2 regions of the Mesorhizobium sp. WSM4832 genome follow, and region 2 is predicted to be linked to the other one. Evidence: riboswitches for the same ligand, from Rfam matches in the RefSeq annotation. Region 2 holds a riboswitch; the other holds the start of a gene.
The links. A riboswitch is a leader RNA that binds a small molecule or an ion and turns the genes downstream of it on or off. The one in region 2 is predicted to bind thiamine pyrophosphate.
Positions count from the first base shown of each region.

Region 1: another riboswitch for thiamine pyrophosphate. It lies ahead of thiC (phosphomethylpyrimidine synthase ThiC); the one in region 2 lies ahead of AC0L2L_RS14645 (YkoF family thiamine/hydroxymethylpyrimidine-binding protein).

Region 1 covers NZ_JBVVQH010000020.1:131,507-136,669, forward strand. The annotation lists gene AC0L2L_RS25420 (NAD(P)/FAD-dependent oxidoreductase) at 1-24, shown strand, start outside; gene AC0L2L_RS25425 (acyltransferase family protein) at 572-2,545, shown strand; TPP riboswitch at 2,612-2,728, shown strand; gene thiC (phosphomethylpyrimidine synthase ThiC) at 2,833-4,668, shown strand; gene thiO (glycine oxidase ThiO) at 4,672-5,163, shown strand, end outside.
Region 2 covers NZ_JBVVQH010000009.1:66,818-71,980, forward strand. The annotation lists gene AC0L2L_RS14615 (hypothetical protein) at 1-204, shown strand, start outside; gene AC0L2L_RS14620 (DUF2934 domain-containing protein) at 316-543, shown strand; gene AC0L2L_RS14625 (porin) at 899-1,399, shown strand; gene AC0L2L_RS14630 (porin) at 1,418-1,921, shown strand; gene AC0L2L_RS14635 (hypothetical protein) at 1,937-2,146, opposite strand; gene AC0L2L_RS14640 (hypothetical protein) at 2,410-2,757, opposite strand; TPP riboswitch at 2,976-3,088, shown strand; gene AC0L2L_RS14645 (YkoF family thiamine/hydroxymethylpyrimidine-binding protein) at 3,079-3,687, shown strand; gene AC0L2L_RS14650 (ABC transporter permease) at 3,802-4,665, shown strand; gene AC0L2L_RS14655 (ABC transporter ATP-binding protein) at 4,662-5,163, shown strand, end outside.

The sequences.
Region 1 (5,163 bases), on a different contig from region 2:
TGGCGATCTGCTGTCCGGGCGTGACCCGCCAATCCGACTCGAACCCTATACAATTGAGCGCTTCAGTGCCGCCGGGCGGCACAACTAGTCGGAAAGCTGATCGTTCCCATCAATAGGAACGTAATCATGAGCGATTCCAACCCACTTCACAGACGACAAGCTGCAGGGGCCCTTGGCGGCCGCGGCCGGGAGCGCAGCACAGCTCTGCCAGGAGCCCGGCGCTGTCACAGTGGCGAGCTTTTGAGCCAGGCGATCCGGAATGTCGCGATGCATTTCGCGTAAGTCGGCTTGATGACGATTGGCAGTGTTGATCATCAATGGGTTTAGTGTGGCCACCAGCCACACAGCGGTGGTCGGTGACAAGATGCGTTTGCCCTCCAGCGAAACCACTGCCTGTCAGTTTGATCGAGCGTGATTCCGCGTTGCGCGATTTGCATGGGCCCGGTTCTTAACCGCATTTGATGGTCCGCATTCATATCGTAGATGCGCTCATCGAAACAATCGATTTTACGGAGAATAACGAACATGAAAAAAGCGTTTCTCGGGACGTTTTGAGGACGACATCAGCGACATGAAGTACAGAGCGGACATCACCGGTCTACGGGCCGTCGCCGTTGTTACTGTTGTCCTGTATCATGCTGGCTTTTCAGCGGTCAGCGGCGGGTTCGTCGGGGTCGACATCTTCTTTGTGATCTCCGGCTTCCTGATAACGTCCGACATCATCGAGCGGACCGAGAGAGGCGAATTCTCGCTGCTGGACTTCTATCACCGCCGCGCTCGACGGATTTTCCCGGCCCTCTTCGCGATGCTCGCCGCCTGTTTTGCGATGGCGTGGTTTGTGTTGCCGCCGGGAGAGTTCATTGGGTTCGGCAACAGCGCCATCGCCGCCGCGATTTCGTCCAGCAACTTCTTTTTTTACCGCAGCACCAACTATTTTACTGAAGCCGCGAACTCGCTCCCGCTGCTGCACACATGGTCGCTGGCCGTCGAGGAGCAGTTTTACTTGCTGTGGCCTTTGGCAGTCATACTCATGATGCGATGGCTGAGACCTTGGGCGTCAATCATTGTCGCAACGCTATTCGTCATGTCCATCTACGCCGCTCAGCACTGGCTCCAGAGCGACCCGCCCTTTGTATTCTACATGCTTCCGACGCGCGCTTGGGAACTGCTTGCGGGCGGGCTGATCGCGCTGCCTGTGGCTAAGGCAATGAAGCCAAACCAAACGATTGCGGAACTCCTCGCTGCCTCGGGTCTGGCGCTCATCACGGCTTCACTTTTGCTGATCGATCAGGATACGCCATTTGCTGGCCTCCACGCGCTTGCTCCCTGCATTGGAGCGGCGCTCATCATCGCCGCCGGCTTTCACCGCGAAACAATCGTCTCAAAAGCGCTGTCGATCGGCCCTGCCGGCTTCATCGGCCTGACTTCCTATTCGCTCTACCTCTGGCACTGGCCGTTGCTGGTCTTTGCTGGCATCTATCAAAATCGCGAATTGCTCGTCTCCGAACGTGTCGCTATCGTAATGGCCGCGCTGCTCGTCTCAGCGCTCTCATGGCGCTTTGTCGAGCGCCCGTTCCGCCGGAGAGCTACAGGTTGGACGTGGCTGGTACCGACCGCCGGCGCAACGGCTGCGGTGTGCTGTCTGTCTCTGGCCATCATCAACAGCTCCGGCTTCCCCAGTCGGGGCCCTGACGGCGGCCCGTCTGTTCAAGCACTGAGAGCGGAAAGGGCCAAGTTCGAAGTATCTTCCTGCCTCGAGCGTGGCCGGCTCATCCCCAAAACGGGCGAATGCCTCCTCGGCTCCGGCAATATCGCTCCGACGATCGTTTTGTGGGGCGATTCTCAGGCTGCCCATCTTGCCCCTTCTTTAAGCGAGGCCGCCCGGACCACAGGCGTGCGCGTCAGACAGATTACAAAAGCGGGGTGCGCTCCTTTCCCCAACATGACGATGCTTCCCGCCAGTCCATTGACAGCGGATTGCCCGGCCTTCAATTCGTCCGCGCTCCAATCGGTGCTTGCCGATCGCAACGTCACACTCGTGATCCTGGCAGGCCGCTGGAACACCTACTCGGGGCGTGGAGGCAGCTTCCTTTCGAAGGATGGAAGCTGGCCTTCGCAGGAGGCTTCCAAAGCGAACTTCACGTCCGCCATTAAAGAGACCGCGGCCGCACTGGCGACCCGTGGCATCAAGACCGCTGTGGTTGGGCCAGCCCCAGAACCGCCCACCGATGTGCTGACTTGCCTTATCCGTGCGGACTTCATGAATGGCGATGCGCCGTGCTCCACCATGCCGGCCGAGAGATCTTGGCAGAACAATCAAATCGTCACGGATCTGCTGCCACGAACCGTACAATTCGTCCCCATAGTCCCAGCTTTGTGTGGGCAGGATAAGTGCCCGCTGAAATCAGGTGAAGACGTCTTCTACCTTGACGCGATCCACCTTTCGCGGGCGAGCCGGCATATCCTCGCCCCCATTTTCGCTAAGGTCATCTCTTCGCCAGCCAAGGATATGAATCAACCAAGCCAAAACAGCGAAGAGCGTTAACCCGAGTTCGAGCCCTGCGATTCCTTCACTTCGCTTGACAAGATAGGGCCCACCTGTCCAACCTAAGGCATTCACCAGGGGAGTCCCGGCAAGGGGCTGAGATACTGCTGGCTATCGCGGCGCAGTGACCCGTTGAACCTGATCCAGTTCATACTGGCGTAGGGACGGTGCAAGCGCTTTGCGGGAGTTCACGCCCGAGGTCCTGTTTCGGCAGGTCAACAGAAGCGTCTTTTCATCCTTCCGGCACAGAACTGGGTCTCCAATGCAATGAGCAAAGGAGCCTCAAGATGAATGCCCTCACCCCCGCCGTTTCGACGGGACCACTGCCCGCCTCGCGGAAAATCCACAAGCCCGGTGCAATCCACCCGCAGATCAGGGTGCCGATGCGCGAAATCTCCGTCCATCCAACGGCCGGCGAGCCGCCCGTCATCGTCTACGATCCGTCCGGCCCCTATACCGACCCGACAGTCGAAACCAGCATCGAAAACGGTCTTGCCCGGCTTCGCCACGAATGGATCATGGCGCGCGGCGATGTCGAGGCCTATGACGGCCGCCACGTGCGGCCGGAGGACAATGGGTTCGCGACGGGTGAGCGCCTGACGCCGGAATTTCCCATTCGCAACCGGCCGCTCAGGGCCAAGCAGGGCAAGGCGGTCACCCAGCTTGCCTATGCGCGCGCGGGCATCATCACGCCCGAAATGGAGTTCGTCGCCATCCGCGAGAACCTCGGCCGCGAGGTCCTGCGCAGCAAGCTTGAGCGCGACGGCGAGGCCTTTGGCGCGGCGATCCCCGACTTCGTCACGCCCGAATTCGTGCGCGATGAGGTGGCTCGAGGGCGCGCAATCATTCCCGCCAACATCAATCATCCCGAGAGCGAGCCGATGATCATCGGCCGCAATTTCCTGGTCAAGATCAACGCCAATATCGGCAATTCGGCGGTCACATCGTCGATGGCCGAAGAGGTCGAAAAGATGGTCTGGGCGATCCGCTGGGGTGCCGATACTGTGATGGACCTGTCGACCGGCCGCAACATCCACAACATCCGCGATTGGATCGTCCGCAATGCGCCGATGCCGATCGGCACGGTGCCGCTCTACCAGGCGCTCGAAAAGGTCGGCGGCATCGCGGAGGACCTGACCTGGGAGGTCTACCGCGACACACTGATCGAACAGGCCGAACAGGGTGTCGACTATTTCACCATCCACGCCGGCGTGCGGCTGCATTACATCCCGCTGACCGTCGACAGGGTCACGGGCATCGTCTCGCGCGGTGGATCGATCATGGCCAAATGGTGCCTGCACCATCACCGCGAGAGCTTCCTCTACGAGCATTTCGCGGAAATCTGCGACATCGCCAGAGCCTATGACGTGTCCTTCTCGCTTGGTGACGGTCTTCGTCCCGGCTCGATTGCCGACGCTAATGACGCGGCGCAATTCGCAGAGCTGGAGACGCTCGGCGAGCTGACGCGGATCGCCTGGGCCAAGGATTGCCAGGTGATGATCGAGGGCCCCGGCCACGTGCCGATGCACAAGATCAAGCAGAACATGGACAAACAACTCGCCGTCTGCGGCGAGGCGCCGTTCTATACGCTTGGACCACTGACGACCGACATTGCGCCGGGTTATGATCACATCACCTCTGGCATTGGCGCCGCCATGATCGGCTGGTTCGGCACCGCCATGCTTTGCTACGTCACGCCCAAGGAACATCTCGGCCTTCCCGATCGCAACGACGTCAAGACCGGCGTGATCACCTATAAGATCGCGGCGCATGCCGCCGACCTGGCGAAGGGGCATCCGGCGGCGAAAGTCAGGGATGACGCCCTTTCCCGCGCGCGCTTCGAGTTCCGCTGGGAGGACCAGTTCAACCTTTCGCTCGATCCCGAAACGGCGCGCTCGTTCCACGACCAGACCTTGCCCAAGGAAGCGCACAAGGTGGCGCATTTCTGCTCGATGTGCGGGCCGAAATTTTGCTCCATGCGCATCTCCCATGACATCCGCGCCGAGGCGCAGAAGGAAGGCATGGCGGCCATGGCGGAGAAATATCGCGCGGGTGGCGATCTCTATATGCCGGTCGAAACGCCCGGGGCGGAAGACCACGCTTTGGCGCAGGAGACGCGCTGAGCCATGCGCCGCGTCCTTGTCAAAGGCGCCGGTGTGGCAGGCCTCACCGTCGCCCATGAATTAGCCGCGCGGGGTGCGTCCGTCACGGTTGCTGAAATTCGGAGCCAGATGGGCGGCAATGCGTCATGGTCTGCAGGCGGCATGTTAGCGCCATGGTGCGAGCGCGAGAGCGCCGAGCAACAGGTGCTGGATCTCGGACGCGGCGCCGCCGACTGGTGGGATGCCGTTCTGCCCGGCCAGGCGACGCGGGCGGGAACGCTCGTCGTCGCGCCGCCGCGCGATGTGGGCGAGCTCGACCGCTTCGCCAGCCGCACCTCGGGCCATCGCTGGCTGGGCGAGGAGGACATCGCAAAGCTGGAGCCCGACCTCGCCGGCCGTTTCAAGCGGGGCCTGTTCTTCCCTGGCGAAGCGCATCTCGACCCGCGCCGGGTGATGACGGCGCTTCATGACAAGCTCGTCGCGATGGGCGTCGACTTCCGTTTCGCAATCGACGGC
Region 2 (5,163 bases):
CATCTACACGTCGAACCACCTGACCTCGCCAAGAGCGTCGACCAGCTTCTGGCTGAACATTGCACCGGCCTGCTGTCGATGAAGGACGCGATAGCGATCCTGCGCAAGCGCACAGGGACGGAGCGCTCTGACGCCGATTTGGCCGGATTGATTACAAAGAAGGCAGCCTATCTCGGCGTCGCCGTCATCGCCGACGGGCACTGAGGAAAATCGCCGCCGAAGTTCGGCCCTCCATGTGTCGATGCGCAAGACGCGGCGCGAAAATTCGGCTAATGTTCGCGCCGGGGAACCGTCCCAACCAAATGGAGGCGACAAGTGACGGACGACAGGCACGAACGCATTCGCCAGCGCGCGCACGAGATCTGGGAACAGGCAGGCAGGCCGGAAGGCGCTCACATGGAGCATTGGGACCAGGCGGCAGCCGAGGTCGACGCCGAGATGAAACCGAAGGCGAAGAGTCCGAAGAAGGCGGTCGCCGCCAAGGTCGAAAAGCCGAAAGCGGCAAAGGCCAAGGCTCCCGCCAAGCCGAAAGCCAAGGCCTGATTTCCGGCGGCCATGCCGCCGCTAGCTCATTCCGACAACGGTCGAAGAGGACGTGGAGAGCCCGCGCCCGGAGTTTGGGCGCGTGAAGACGCTGGAACTTCCGCCGTTGAAGGTCGGGCGGGTTAATATTACCTTCCTCTAAAATTAGCTGTGCTTTAATAGATAAGCTTCGCGCGATCGCAAGTTGTTGAACAGATGGAGCCATCCACTGTGGCATCTCGGCAACACGCGCTCTTTTAGTCAAATAGCCCCAGTAAAAGTCGGTCTTCGGTCTGACTGCCCCGTTGACATCGGCACTCGTCCAATGTGCCTTTCGTGTTAAGGCTTTCTTAACGTCAAGCTTGGGGATTGGGTTATGCGGGGCATCGACCGTTTCATTTTATTTGCGTTTCTGGCTGCGGCAGGCGGCTTTGCGACACAGGCTTCAGCGGCGGTCGACTATGTGCGCGCTTGTGACGCCTTCGGCACGCAATACTATTACAGCCCAGGCACCAATACCTGCATCAACGCCAACACCGGCGAGACCCGGCTTGTGACGGATGATGACAAGGTGGTTGCAGGCAAGACCGCGCTGGCGAGCAAGGTCGACGACATCGATGGTCGGGTCCAGCGCGCCTTCGAAGGTGCCTCTGTGGCCTCGTCGCTCACCAGCCCGGACCTAGTGCAGGGCGAGCATTTCGGCGTGCGCGTCAACTGGGGCAATGCCGGCCAAGCCAACGCCATGGGCGTCACCGGCGCGGCGGTGCTGGGCGAGAGCTTCCTTCCCGGCGGCAGCGGACGGCTGACCGGCGCCGCGGGCGTAGCGTTCTCCGGTAAGACGGTCGGCGGCAATGCCGGCCTGCAGCTCACCTGGTAGCGTGGCCGGGGGCCAATCATGTTCAAATATCTTTTTGCGGCCGTCGCGGTAGCCTTGTGTGGCCTGTCCTTGCCTGCGGCAGCTGCGCAGCCGGTCGAATATGTCCGGGCATGCGACATGTACGGCACCAACTACTACTACAGCCCGGGCACCAACACCTGCATCAACGCCGACACGGGCATGACCAGGCGGCAGGTCGATGACGGCAATGGCGGCGAGATGACCGAGGTCGGCAAAACGGCTTTGGCTGCCCACGTCGACGACATCGATAACCGCATCACCCGGGCTTTCGAAAACGCCTCGATCTCGGCCGCGCTCGCCGCGCCCGATCTTGTCCAGGGCGAGCATTTCGGCCTTCGTATCAACTGGGGCAACGCCGGCGACGCCAACGCTTTCGGCATCACAGGTGCGGCGGTGCTGAGCGAGGGCTTCAACCATGGCGGCCGGCTGACCGGCACGCTCGGCATCGCCTTCGCCGGCAGCCAGGTCGGCGGCAATGCAGGGCTGCAGTTCAGCTGGTAGGCGAGGCCCGGACCGCTACCGCCGCCCTTGTTTTCCGGCGTATCGCGCGACCGCGCAAAGGAAGGCCAGCGCGGCTGTATCGCAGGCAGCCCGCGACGGCGACGGACCCTTGGCGAAAAGGACCGCATCGGCGATTGGGATCGTCAGGCCATGCCTCCTGGCGAATGAGGTGACTTCGTAGGGCTGATCGTCGAGCTTAATGCCGATGTCGATTTGCTGGTCCATCAAAACGAGTTCCTCCCTGGTATACGGCTTTACCCTCCTTCGCCTGAGAGGAATTAACCACCGGCCGCTCGCCTGCGTCCACCAATTGGCGATTGTGTGAAACGATGCATTTTTCGAGGGGTGGCCCAAGGGTTGCAGAGACCTGTCGGCGGCGGCCGTCCCGGGATGACGGCCGCACCGGAGAGGTGCTGTCCTGCCGCGTTCGGTCCTGTCTTTCTTTGCGGCGAAGAGCGGGCTTCCGGCGAAGAGCGGGGACAGGCGCCTCACTCCCACGCATCGCTCGACCTGGCAAACCGCACGCCGGCAGCGAGCATCGCGCTTTCGCATTCGCTGATCAGCCGGAGATTGCGCAAATACCGCGCCACCGTCTCCGGCAGCCAGGCGGCGCAGGCTTCGACATAGGCGCGGCCATGCACCAGCGTGCCGGTCGAAAGCCTGTCCTCCTTCTCGGCGACTACCTTCAGATATTGCCGGATGAAGCGGATGTCGTCGGCGATATCCTGGCTGGCCATGCGCCAGGCGCCGGCAAGGCGCTCGCGCTCGGCAAGCGGCAGTGGCGACAGCAAAGGGCGGGAGAGGTCGGCAAAAGCGGCGTGGTTCGCGGTGTCCAAGCAAATCCCCTCAAAGGAAGGGAAGTATCGTACTTTATGTACGAAACACAATCAAGCGAGATTCGTACAATTTGAACGATAGGAGTTGAAAGCAGTTATAAGAAGTCTGCGAAAATCTTGTAACGCAGCCATCTCCCCCTAGGGGGAGATGACACTTCCTGGCCTGATTGCGCGGCAAAAAAACCTCTTTCCCGCCGCTACAAACAGTGCTTTAACCCGACCATCCACAGGGGTGCTCCGTACGGTCGGGGCTGAGATGGGGGCGGCAAGCCTCCGGACCCTAAAGCTGATCTGGATAATACCAGCGGAGCGAGGCGGGCTATGTTTTCCGGCGCACAGATTTCCCTTTATCCCATGACCGACGATTTCGTCGGCGTCATCCTCGGCGCGCTCGGCGCGCTCGATCCTTACCGTGACAGGCTCAGGATCGAGACCGACGACATCTCGACGCTGCTGGTCGGGCGGCCCGAAGTCCTGTTTGCGGCCATGCGCGACCTGTTCGTGGCGGCGGCGGGAAGCGGCAAGCACTGCGTGCTGTCGGCCGCGGTCTCGCGCGGCTGTCCCGGCGAGCCGGACGATCCGATCTGCCGCTCCGACGAGATCGGCGGCCCGGCGATCCCACTTGACGAACGCAAGCTCGCCGCGCTCAGCGCAGTGAACGCGACGCCTTCGACCAACCAGCCGGTGGTGGCGCAATTCTCGCTCTACGTGATGGGCACCGGCGACCACATGGACGAGATCTACGGCTGCATCGATTTCCTGAAACAGTCCGGCGTCTTCGAGCGCTCGAAGAATTTCTGCACCAAGCTGCGCGGCGATGCCGGCGCGGTGTTCGCCACGCTCAACGAAGCCTTCTGCCGCTTCGGCCCCGGCGCGGGGCACGTGACGCTCGACATCACCATCTCGGCGAACAGCCCGACCGCGGTTTGAGCGCAAGTTCAAGCTGTCGAGGAGAGTGTCGTGGCTGTTTGGTTCGACCCATTGCGTGGGGGAGAGAATCCTACATCTGATCACATCCCGGAAGAGGGATGGGAATCGTCGGCCATTGGCGAAAGCGGGCGCGACAGCCAATCTCCCCCACAAGGGGGGAGATCAGCCGTCGCGTCGGCCTTCGCCAAAGCCGCGCCCGCCGCCCTGGCTTTCATCTTGCTGCTCCTCGCCTGGGAGCTCTACGCCCGCCTCGGCGGCGTCGCTCCCTCCGTGCTGCCGGCGCCGTCCCGCGTGCTGGCGCAGGCATGGGAGAACCGCGCGGCACTGGCCGAAAACACGCTCCCCACCATCCGAGCCACGCTGGCCGGCTTCGCCTGTTCGTTGCTTGCCGCCTTCATCCTCTCCGCGCTGGTCGACTTCCTGCCGCGCTTGCGCCGCGCGCTGTTCCCGCTGCTGATTGCCAGCCAGACCTTGCCGCTGGTGGCGATCGCGCCGCTGGTGGTGCTGTGGTTCGGCTTCGGGCTCTTGCCAAAAATCCTGCTTGTCGCCTTGGTCACTTTCTTCCCGATGATGGTGGCGCTGGTCGAGGGCTATGCGTCGACCGAAAAAGAGATTGCCCAGATGCTCGCCGCCATGGGAGCGGGGCGCTGGCGCATTTTCTGGGCCGCGCGGCTGCCTTCGGCGCTGCCCTATTTCTTCGCCGGTCTGCGCATCTCCATCACCTATGCGGTGGTCGGCGCGATCTTCGCCGAATATGCCGGTGCCGCGAAGGGGCTGGGCATCTACATGCTCAGCGCCAAGAACAATTTTCGGCCCGACCTGGTGCTTGCCGCGGTCGCCGTCAGCTCGGTTCTGACGCTGGCGCTGTTCGGCCTGGCGGTGCTCGTCCAGCGGCTCGCCATGCCCTGGGAAAATGCAGGGAGCGAGACGGCAGGGAGCGAAGGCAAGTCCGATCCTGACGCAGGGGGCCGGCCATGACCCGGCTCGAGCTCCGCGATGTCCGCAAAAGCTTCGGCGCGCTCGAGGTTCTGGCAGGCGTTTCGCTCGATGTCGGCGCGGGCGAGTTCGTCTCGATCCTCGGGCCTTCCGGCGCCGGCAAATCGACGCTGTTCCAACTGCTCACCGGCGCGCTCAAGGGCGAGGGCTCGATGCGCTTCGACGGCGCGCCGCTCGATGGCGCCCGCTTCGCCTTCATGCCGCAGCGCGACGCGCTGATGCCGTGGCGGCGCGTCATCGACAACGCGACGCTGGCCCTGGAAGTGCAGGGCATGAAGCGCCGGGCGGCGCGTGAGCGCGTGGCGCCGTTGTTCGCCGAGTTCGGCCTCGCCGGCTTCGAGCGCGCCTGGCCGGCCGAGCTTTCCGGCGGCATGCGCCAGCGCGCCGCACTTCTGCGCACCGTGGTGCAGCAGCGCGAGATGCTGCTGCTCGACGAGCCGTTCGGCGCGCTCGATGCGCTCACCCGCGCGGCCATGCAGC